Regions from separate parts of the Cronobacter turicensis genome, predicted to be linked through region 4. Evidence: predicted binding sites of a transcription regulator. Region 4 holds the regulator's gene; each other region holds the start of a gene.

Evidence for each region. Region 4 encodes CRP, which controls carbon source genes, mostly activating them, when cyclic AMP is high. Its sites were predicted from a motif close to ATGTGANNNNNNTCACAT; they were not measured.
Region 1: the regulator CRP is predicted to act here: its motif matches at 1,349-1,366, upstream of AB8W27_RS03115 (2-hydroxycarboxylate transporter family protein).
Region 2: the regulator CRP is predicted to act here: its motif matches at 1,053-1,070, upstream of AB8W27_RS06135 (YfcZ/YiiS family protein).
Region 3: the regulator CRP is predicted to act here: its motif matches at 944-961, upstream of cdd (cytidine deaminase).

The regions. Positions count from the first base shown of each region.
Region 1 covers NZ_CP165997.1:651,005-653,206, reverse strand. The annotation lists gene AB8W27_RS03115 (2-hydroxycarboxylate transporter family protein) at 1-1,289, opposite strand, end outside; gene AB8W27_RS03110 (sensor histidine kinase) at 1,628-2,202, shown strand, end outside.
Region 2 covers NZ_CP165997.1:1,266,916-1,269,117, forward strand. The annotation lists gene fadL (long-chain fatty acid transporter FadL) at 1-803, opposite strand, end outside; gene AB8W27_RS06135 (YfcZ/YiiS family protein) at 1,162-1,446, shown strand; gene fadI (acetyl-CoA C-acyltransferase FadI) at 1,614-2,202, shown strand, end outside.
Region 3 covers NZ_CP165997.1:1,433,134-1,435,335, reverse strand. The annotation lists gene AB8W27_RS06875 (CidA/LrgA family protein) at 1-198, shown strand, start outside; gene AB8W27_RS06870 (CidB/LrgB family autolysis modulator) at 195-890, shown strand; gene cdd (cytidine deaminase) at 1,020-1,904, shown strand; gene sanA (outer membrane permeability protein SanA) at 2,029-2,202, shown strand, end outside.
Region 4 covers NZ_CP165997.1:348,170-350,371, reverse strand. The annotation lists gene AB8W27_RS01615 (phosphoribulokinase) at 1-222, shown strand, start outside; gene AB8W27_RS01610 (OsmC family protein) at 270-674, opposite strand; gene crp (cAMP-activated global transcriptional regulator CRP) at 984-1,616, shown strand; gene AB8W27_RS01600 (YccS/YhfK family putative transporter) at 1,679-2,202, shown strand, end outside.

The DNA.
Region 1 (2,202 bases), 300 kb from region 4:
GCGAAAGGCATTAAGGTCATGCGGTTGCCCGCAGTAAGAATGGCGACGTCGCCAGTACCGCCCTGCCCGCTCTGGCAACAGGAGACGATGGCCACATCAATCGGATGCATGCCGATTTTCTTGCCGACGAAAAAGCCCGTCGCCACCAGCGCCGACACGGTGCTGACAATCACCAGCAGGTTGTTGAGCGTAAAGGCGTGCATCAGCTCTTCCCACGGGGTGATCGCCACGCCGACGGCGAAGAGGATCGGGTAGGTGACTGAGATCTGGAAGAATTTGTAGACCACCTGCGAGCCTTCCAGCAGGCGCGGAGAAACGCCATGCGCCAGCTTGATAAAGACCGCGATAAACAGCATGCCAACCGGCGCAGGCAGGCCAGTCAGTTTATGGCCGAGCATACCGAGCATGTAGAGCAGGACCGCCAGCAGCGCGCCGGAGGCAATAGTGGTGACGTCAGCCTTGCCGCTAAAGGCGGTGGCCAGCGTCTGGGTTTGCGGTTTGTCGCCGCGATCCGGCATCAGTTCGCCTTCGCCGGTCAGGTGCGGGTAGCGTTTGCCAAGCTGATTAAGGCAACCGGCGATGATAATCGCGGTAAGGCTGCCGAGCATAACGATAGGCAGCACGCGGCCCAGCGCCACGCCCTGATCCATATGCAGCAGCGTCGCGTAACCGATGGAAAGCGGGATCGCCCCTTCGCCCACGCCGCCCGCCATGATAGGCAGGATCAGGAAGAAGAAGATCTGGAACGGATCCATGCCCAGCGCGATGCCCACGCCCATCCCCACCAGCATGCCGACGATTTCGCCGCACAGCATCGGGAAGAAAATGCGCAGAAAGCCCTGAATCAGCGTGGTGCGGTTCATGCTCATGATGCTGCCGACGATAATGCAGCAGATGTAGAGATAGAGAATGTTGGTGGATTTATAGAATTTGGTGGTGGATTCCACGACCACATCCGGCAGCCAGCCGTAATAGACCAGCGCGGAGGGGATGAAGGTGGCGCAAATCGCCGCCGCGCCCATTTTGCCGACCACCGGCAGGCGCTTGCCGAACTCGCCGCAGGCGAAGCCGAAGAACGCGAGCGTGGCGACCATCACCACGATATCGCTCGGCAGTTTGCCGCCCAGGCAGTCAATGGCGATAAGCGCGCCGGAGAGGACAAACAGCGGCAGTGGAATAATCCCGATTTTCCAGGAATCCATGATATGCCACCACTTTTCTTTCAGTGATATTGGCTTCGTATCAGACGGGGTGCGGGGTACAACGTAAGAATCATCGGTTGTGCTCATTGTTATTAAGCTCCGTAGTTATATTTCCCGTTAAGCCTAAAAGAGGTTACCCTTACAATTTGTGAGGAAGGCCGAATCAATACCGGTAATTTAATGGCACCTATGGCGTTTATGGTTTTAATTAACACGATGTGATCCACGCATAATTTACAGGCGTGGTTTTTATGGCGTTTATTCAGCGCGGCCTTTTTTCGGCCTAAAAACGTAACGCGGGTAAACAGTTACCGCCGCGCGCTATGCCATGTGCAGGGGATCACAAGTTTCAGGCGCCGTTCCGGTAAGCGCCTGAAAAAATGGTACAGTTCTCTACTGTTTGCATTCCGGCGCGCCAATGAATGATGAAGTTTTCCTTTCGTATTAAGTTATTTATTCATCTCATCATATTCTTCTCCGTATTGTTTACGGCGCTCGGCGTTTATTATTATCTCGACGTCAGCCGCCAGCTTTATCAGGAGATGAGCAGCCGCGCGAGAATACAGGCGGAAGAGATTTCTCTCATTCCGTCATTACGCGAAGCCGTCAGGCAACGTAATATTCCGGCGATTAATACCTTTATGACGGGCATGGCGCGTCACAGCGACGCCAGCTTTATGGTTATTGGCGATGAGAAAGGTCTGCACCTGTTTCATTCTGTCTTTCATGACCGCATCGGCACGCCGCTTATCGGCGGCGATAATCAGGAAGTCCTGGAAGGCAAAACCATTACCAGCATTCGCCGGGGCGGGCTTGGGGTGTCGCTGCGCAGCAAAGCGCCGATTTTTGACGAGCAGGGTAACGTCATCGGCGTTGTCTCGGTCGGCTATCTGACCAGCTATCTCGACACCATTACGCTTGGCAAAGTGGTGAATATCCTGATTGGCGCGCTGCTACTGCTGCTGGCGCTGTTTATCTTTTCGTGGTTCTTCACCCGCAG
Region 2 (2,202 bases), 920 kb from region 4:
AACAGCGGGTTAAAGGCGCCCGGGAGGCTGCTTTTATAGTCGCCGTCAAAGTCGATTTTCACTTCAGAGCGGTAAGTAAAGCCGTAGCGGTTGTTCTTATCCAGCTCATAAAGAATACCGGCGTTCCAGCCAAAGCCCCACTCGTCGCCTTTCAGATAGGAGATTTGCGTATCAGCGGGAATACCTGCAACGGTCGGAGCTAACGCAGGCGGGACACGGCCAGAGCCTGCAAGGATGGGGCCCAGGTCGCCCGCATAACGCTCGATTTTGGCGCGCGCATACACAGCGTCGAAGCCTACACCGAAGCTCCAGTGGTCATCGAGGCGATACGCGCCGCTGAGGTTCAGGTTCAGCGTTTCGAGGTCGGTTTTGCCGCCGACGGAACCTGCGGTGTAGCCATTGTTATATTCGGTGGCGAGACCGTAGTTGGAGGTGACGGACGCGCCCCAGCCAAACTGCTCGTTAATCGGCGCGACAAAGTGCAGGTTCGGCACCCAGGCGGTCGGCGCGATGTTATCGGCGTCCAGGCTGCGGCCCGTACGGGATTGACCAGACACATTCACATCCGGGTCGACGAAAATCGCCCCGCCGGAGAAAGTCGGGCGATCAAACATGGTAATCAGCGCCGGGTTACGGCTGACGTTGCCTGCGTCATCCGCCATAGCGCCTTCACCGGAATAGGCGCGGCCCAGACCGGAGGCAGAGAATTCGTTTAACTGGAAACCTGCGGACCAGGCCTGAGAAGACACGATTGCCACTGCGACTGCTAAAGCAGATTTGGTAAACAGGGTTTTCTGGCGCATGACCATAACCTCATCCATTTATTTTTATTCAAATAATGTTACGTGACGTAACAGGAGCGCGGAGTGTAGGGTCTGAGGTACGGCAGGGAAATCAGACCAGTGGCGAGAGTATAGGTCCGACCAGCAGAGATGTTGCAAGTATGTTTATAAGTTTTTTCAATTGTGATCTAAGAAACGCGATCCGTTTAGCAAAATTTCGGGGTGCGACAATTCATCAATCTGGTGATTATTGCGTTAGATCATTTTTAAGTGTGATTTCGGTCACTTATGGGCGCAAACCGGAAGAACAGGTAGAGAGGTCTCGGGTCGGGGCGTAAAATAGACGTATCCCTTTTCAGTAAATACAGAGGAAATCACCATGACCAAATGCAGTGCTGATGAAACCCCGGTTTGCTGCTGTATTGATGTTGGCACCATTATAGATAACACCGACTGCGTCGCCTCTTACAGCCGCGTATTCGCAAACCGCGCCGACGCCGACGCCACCCTGGCGGCACTCACCGCCAGAGCGCGTGAAGTCGAGTCCGAGCCATGCCAGATAACCCCGCGCTTTACTGAAGAAGCCGACGGCGTGCGTCTGGACATCGATTTTGTTTTCGCCTGCCAGGCCGAAACCGTTATTTTCCAGTTGAGCCTGCGTTAATCCTGCCGCTTACGCCCCGGTCTCGCCGGGGCGCATTTCTTGTTACGTAATTCGTGTTTTGCCTCGCAATTTTTCCTTTATGTGATTGGCTGAATGTAAAATTCTGGTTAAAACTGTTATCAGGTCAGACCACTTAATACATTTTTAGCCTTTTACAGGGGAACGTTATGAGTCAGGCACTACCGCTGGTCACCCGTCAGGGGGATCGCATTGCCATTGTCAGTGGATTGCGCACGCCTTTCGCCCGTCAGGCGACGGCGTACCACGGCGTTCCGGCGGTCGATCTCGGTAAAATGGTGGTCGGCGAACTGCTGGCCCGCAGCGAAATTCCGCCTGACGTGATTGAACAGCTCGTCTTCGGTCAGGTGGTGCAAATGCCGGAGGCGCCAAACATCGCGCGCGAAATTGTGCTTGGCACCGGCATGAGCGTCCATACCGACGCCTACAGCGTCAGCCGCGCCTGCGCCACCAGTTTTCAGGCGGTGGCGAACGTCGCAGAAAGCCTGATGGCGGGCACTATTCGCGCCGGGATCGCCGGCGGGGCCGATTCTTCCTCCGTACTGCCGATAGGCGTCAGTAAAAAACTGGCGCGCACGCTGGTGGATGCGAACAAAGCCCGCACTGCCGGGCAGCGACTGAAACTTTTCTCGCGCCTGCGTTTGCGCGATCTGCTGCCGGTACCGCCCGCCGTGGCGGAATATTCCACCGGGCTTCGCATGGGCGATACCGCCGAGCAGATGGCGAAAACGCATGGCA
Region 3 (2,202 bases), 1.1 Mb from region 4:
CGTTATATGGCGCTGCTGTTTGTGCCGGTGGGTATTGGCGTGATGCAATATTTCGACGTGCTGCAGGCGCAGTTCGGCCCGGTGGTGGTCTCCTGCTTTATCAGTACGCTGGTGGTGTTTATGGTGGTGAGCTGGAGCGCGCATCTGGCGCACGGCGAGCGCAAAGTGGTAGGCCAGGAAAGGAGCCGTGAGAAATGATCCAGAATATCTGGTGGTCGCTGCCGCTGACGCTGCTGGTGTTTTTCGCCGCCCGTAAGCTTGCCGCGCGTCTCAAAAGCCCGTTGCTCAATCCGCTGCTGGTCTGCATGGTGGTGTTGATCCCTTTTCTGATGCTGGCGCATATTCCTTATGAGCGCTATTTTCAGGGCAGCCGCATTCTGAATGATTTACTGCAACCCGCCGTGGTGGCCCTGGCGTTCCCGCTGTATGAACAGCTGCACCAGATCCGCGCGCGCTGGAAATCGATTATCACGATTTGTTTCGCCGGGAGCGTGGTGGCGATGGTCACCGGCACCTCTGTTGCGCTGTTAATGGGCGCCAGCCCGGAGATCGCGGCATCGGTGCTGCCGAAATCCGTGACCACGCCGATTGCGATGGCCGTGGGCGGAAGCCTCGGCGGCATTCCTGCCATCAGCGCCGTTTGCGTGATTTTCGTGGGTATTCTCGGCGCGGTGTTCGGCCATGCCGTGCTGAATGTGATGCGAATAAAAACCAAATCCGCACGCGGGCTCGCGATGGGCACCGCCTCGCACGCCCTGGGTACGGCGCGCTGCGCGGAGCTGGATTACCAGGAAGGCGCGTTCAGTTCGCTGGCGCTGGTGATCTGCGGCATTATCACGTCACTGCTGGCGCCTTTTTTGTTCCCGCTTATTCTGGCGATATGGCGCTAAAACATGCGATATGTCGCGCATTTTCATTCTAAATTTCATTTGTTGCATAGCCAGTGAGAGTTAAATCACATATAAAGCCTCAGGAGCGCCGTAAACTACGGTTCTGGTTATCTATTTTGAGGCTTTGCCATGCACCCACGTTTTAAAACTGCCTTCGCACAGCTGCCGGCAGCGCTGCAAGCCGCGCTGGCGCCGCTGATTGCCGATATTCATTTCCCGGCGATGCTGAACGCTGAACAGGTCGCTGACATTCGCCGCCAGAGCGGTCTGGATGATGACGCGCTGGCCTTCGCGCTGCTGCCTTTAGCCGCCGCCTGCGCGCAGACTGAGATTTCTCATTTTAATGTGGGCGCTGTGGCCCGCGGCCTGAGCGGCAGCCTCTATTTTGGCGCCAACATGGAGTTTCGCGGCGCGGCGATGCAGCAGACCATTCACGCCGAGCAGAGCGCCATTACCCACGCCTGGATGCGCGGCGAAACCGGTCTTGCGGCCATTACCGTTAACTACACGCCGTGCGGCCACTGCCGTCAGTTTATGAATGAGCTGAACAGCGGGCTTACCCTTCGCATTAATCTGCCGGGGCGCGCGCCTTCACAGCTTGGCGATTACCTGCCGGACGCCTTCGGCCCGCGCGATCTTGATATTAAGACGCTGATTTTTGATACCGAAAATCATGGCTATGCGATTGAGGGCGACGCGCTGGCTCAGGCGGCGATCGCCGCGGCTAACCGCAGCCATGCGCCTTACAGCCAGTCGCCTTCCGGGCTCGCGATTGAAACCCGGGACAGCGCGGTCTTTACCGGCAGCTATGCCGAAAACGCGGCGTTTAACCCTTCGCTGCCGCCCTTGCAGGCTGCGCTGAACCTGCTGAGCCTGAACGGCTACGCGTGGGCGGATATCAAGCGCGTCGCGCTTGCCGAACTGAACGAGGCGACCATCGTTCAGCGTGATGCCACCGCTGCGACCCTGAACGCGCTGGGCTTCACCGGCCTTGAGCGGGTTACGCTCGCCTGAAATATCACAGCGGGCGCCCTGCCCGCTGTGACGAAAAATGCTTCAACCGGACGTTCGATTCTTGCTCTTGCCCGACGGGTAAAGTAGCCTTGAATCTCTTTCCTTTTTGCTTCGAGCTGCCTGAATGTTAAAGCGTTTGTTATACAGCCTGCTGGCCCTGATTGGCGTACTGCTGTTAACAGCGCTGCTGCTCGACCGCTGGATCAGCTGGAAAACCGCGCCTTACGTCTATGACGAGCTACAGGATTTGCCCTGGCGGCAGGTGGGCGTGGTGCTCGGCACCGCCAAATATTATCGC
Region 4 (2,202 bases):
TTCGCCGCGAAAAGTATCCCGTCGCTCGATGAGAGTTTCGTGGTGATTCACTTCCGCAATCTGGACAATATCGATTACCCCTGGCTGCTGGCGATGCTACAGGGCTCGTTTATCTCGCACATCAATACGCTGGTGGTGCCGGGCGGCAAGATGGGGCTGGCGATGGAGCTTATTATGCTGCCGCTGGTGCAGCGGCTGATGGAAGGGAAACAGATAGCGTGACAGAATGGCCCGGTGGCGCTGCGCCTGCCGGGCCGCCCGCCGTCACATCACGCGTCGATCACTTCGTAAGAATGGGTGATGTTGACCCCTTTGCCGAGCATCAGCGCCACTGAACAGTACTTCTCCGCCGACAGATCCACCGCGCGCGACACTGCCGCGTCTTTCAGATCTTTACCCGTCACCACAAAGTGCAGATTGATATGCGTGAACAGACGCGGAGCCTCTTCGCGACGCTCTGAGGTCAGCTTCACTTCGCAGTCGGTCACGTCGTGACGGCCTTTTTGCAGAATAGAGACCACATCAATGGCGCTGCAGCCACCTGCCGCCATTAAGACCATTTCCATCGGGCTCGGCGCTTTGTCGCCGGAGTTGCCGTCCATCAGGATCTGATGCCCCGAAGCGGACTCGCCAAGGAAGGTTAAGCCTTCCACCCATTTCACTCGTGCATGCATGTTATTCGCTCCAGGCTATTCATTTTTCTGACAGATTACGCGCGCGCGTCATCAGAGGCAACGGAAGGCGACCTGCGTCAAGCTGAAACGAGACAACAGGAGACACCTGATAAAAGCTATGCTAAAACAGTCTGGATGCAGCGGCGATACATTGATGTTACGCATGGGTGCAGAGGAGAAGACAATTTATCGGCTGCGATGTCCACGGACAGCCAACTTCCCTGGAAGCGGGAAGATGATGATTGCAAAGCCAGACAGGGGTTACGCGCCCTGTCTTTGGAGCCAGTTTAAAACAGAGGATAACCGCGCATGGTGCTTGGCAAACCGCAAACAGACCCGACTCTTGAATGGTTCTTGTCTCATTGCCACATTCATAAGTATCCATCTAAGAGCACGCTGATTCACCAGGGTGAAAAAGCGGAGACGCTGTATTACATCGTCAAAGGCTCAGTGGCAGTGCTGATCAAAGATGAAGAGGGCAAGGAGATGATCCTCTCGTACCTGAATCAGGGAGACTTCATCGGCGAACTGGGTTTGTTCGAGGAAGGTCAGGAACGCAGCGCCTGGGTTCGCGCTAAAACTGCCTGTGAAGTGGCTGAAATCTCCTACAAAAAATTCCGTCAGCTGATTCAGGTTAACCCGGATATTCTGATGCGTCTCTCCTCGCAGATGGCTCGCCGCCTGCAAGTCACCTCAGAGAAAGTGGGCAACCTCGCCTTCCTGGACGTGACCGGCCGCATCGCTCAGACGCTGCTGAACCTGGCGAAACAGCCGGACGCGATGACCCATCCGGACGGAATGCAGATTAAAATCACGCGTCAGGAAATCGGCCAGATTGTCGGCTGCTCCCGCGAAACCGTTGGCCGCATTCTGAAAATGCTCGAAGATCAGAACCTGATCTCCGCCCACGGTAAAACTATTGTGGTTTACGGTACCCGCTAAAAAATCAAAAAACGGCGTGTCGCTTCGGTAACACGCCGTTTTTGTATCTATACTTCTCCCCTATGTGGCGTCGTCTTATCTATCACCCTGAAATTAATTACGCTTTACGGCAAACGCTGATCTTAAGCCTGCCGGTGGCGGTCGGGTTGATGCTGGGCCATCTCCAACAAGGGTTGCTGTTTTCACTCGTCCCCGCCTGCTGCAATATTGCCGGTCTCGATACCCCGCACAAACGCTTCTTCAAACGCTTGATCATCGGCGCCTCGCTGTTTGCGCTGAGCAGCCTGGCGGTACAGTTTCTGCTGTTACAGGCCATCCCGCTGCCGCTTATTCTGCTGATGCTGGCGCTGCTGCTGGGCGTGACGGCGGAGATAAGCCCCCTGCATGCGCGCCTGCTGCCCGCGTCGCTTATCGCGGCCATCTTCACGTTAAGCCTCGCCGGGAATATGCCCGTCTGGGAGCCGATGCTGCTCTACGTTCTCGGCACGCTCTGGTATGGCGCGTTTAACGGTTTCTGGTTCTGGCTGTGGCGTGAACAGCCGCTGCGTGAATCGTTAAGCCTGATTTATAAAAGCCTCGCCGACTA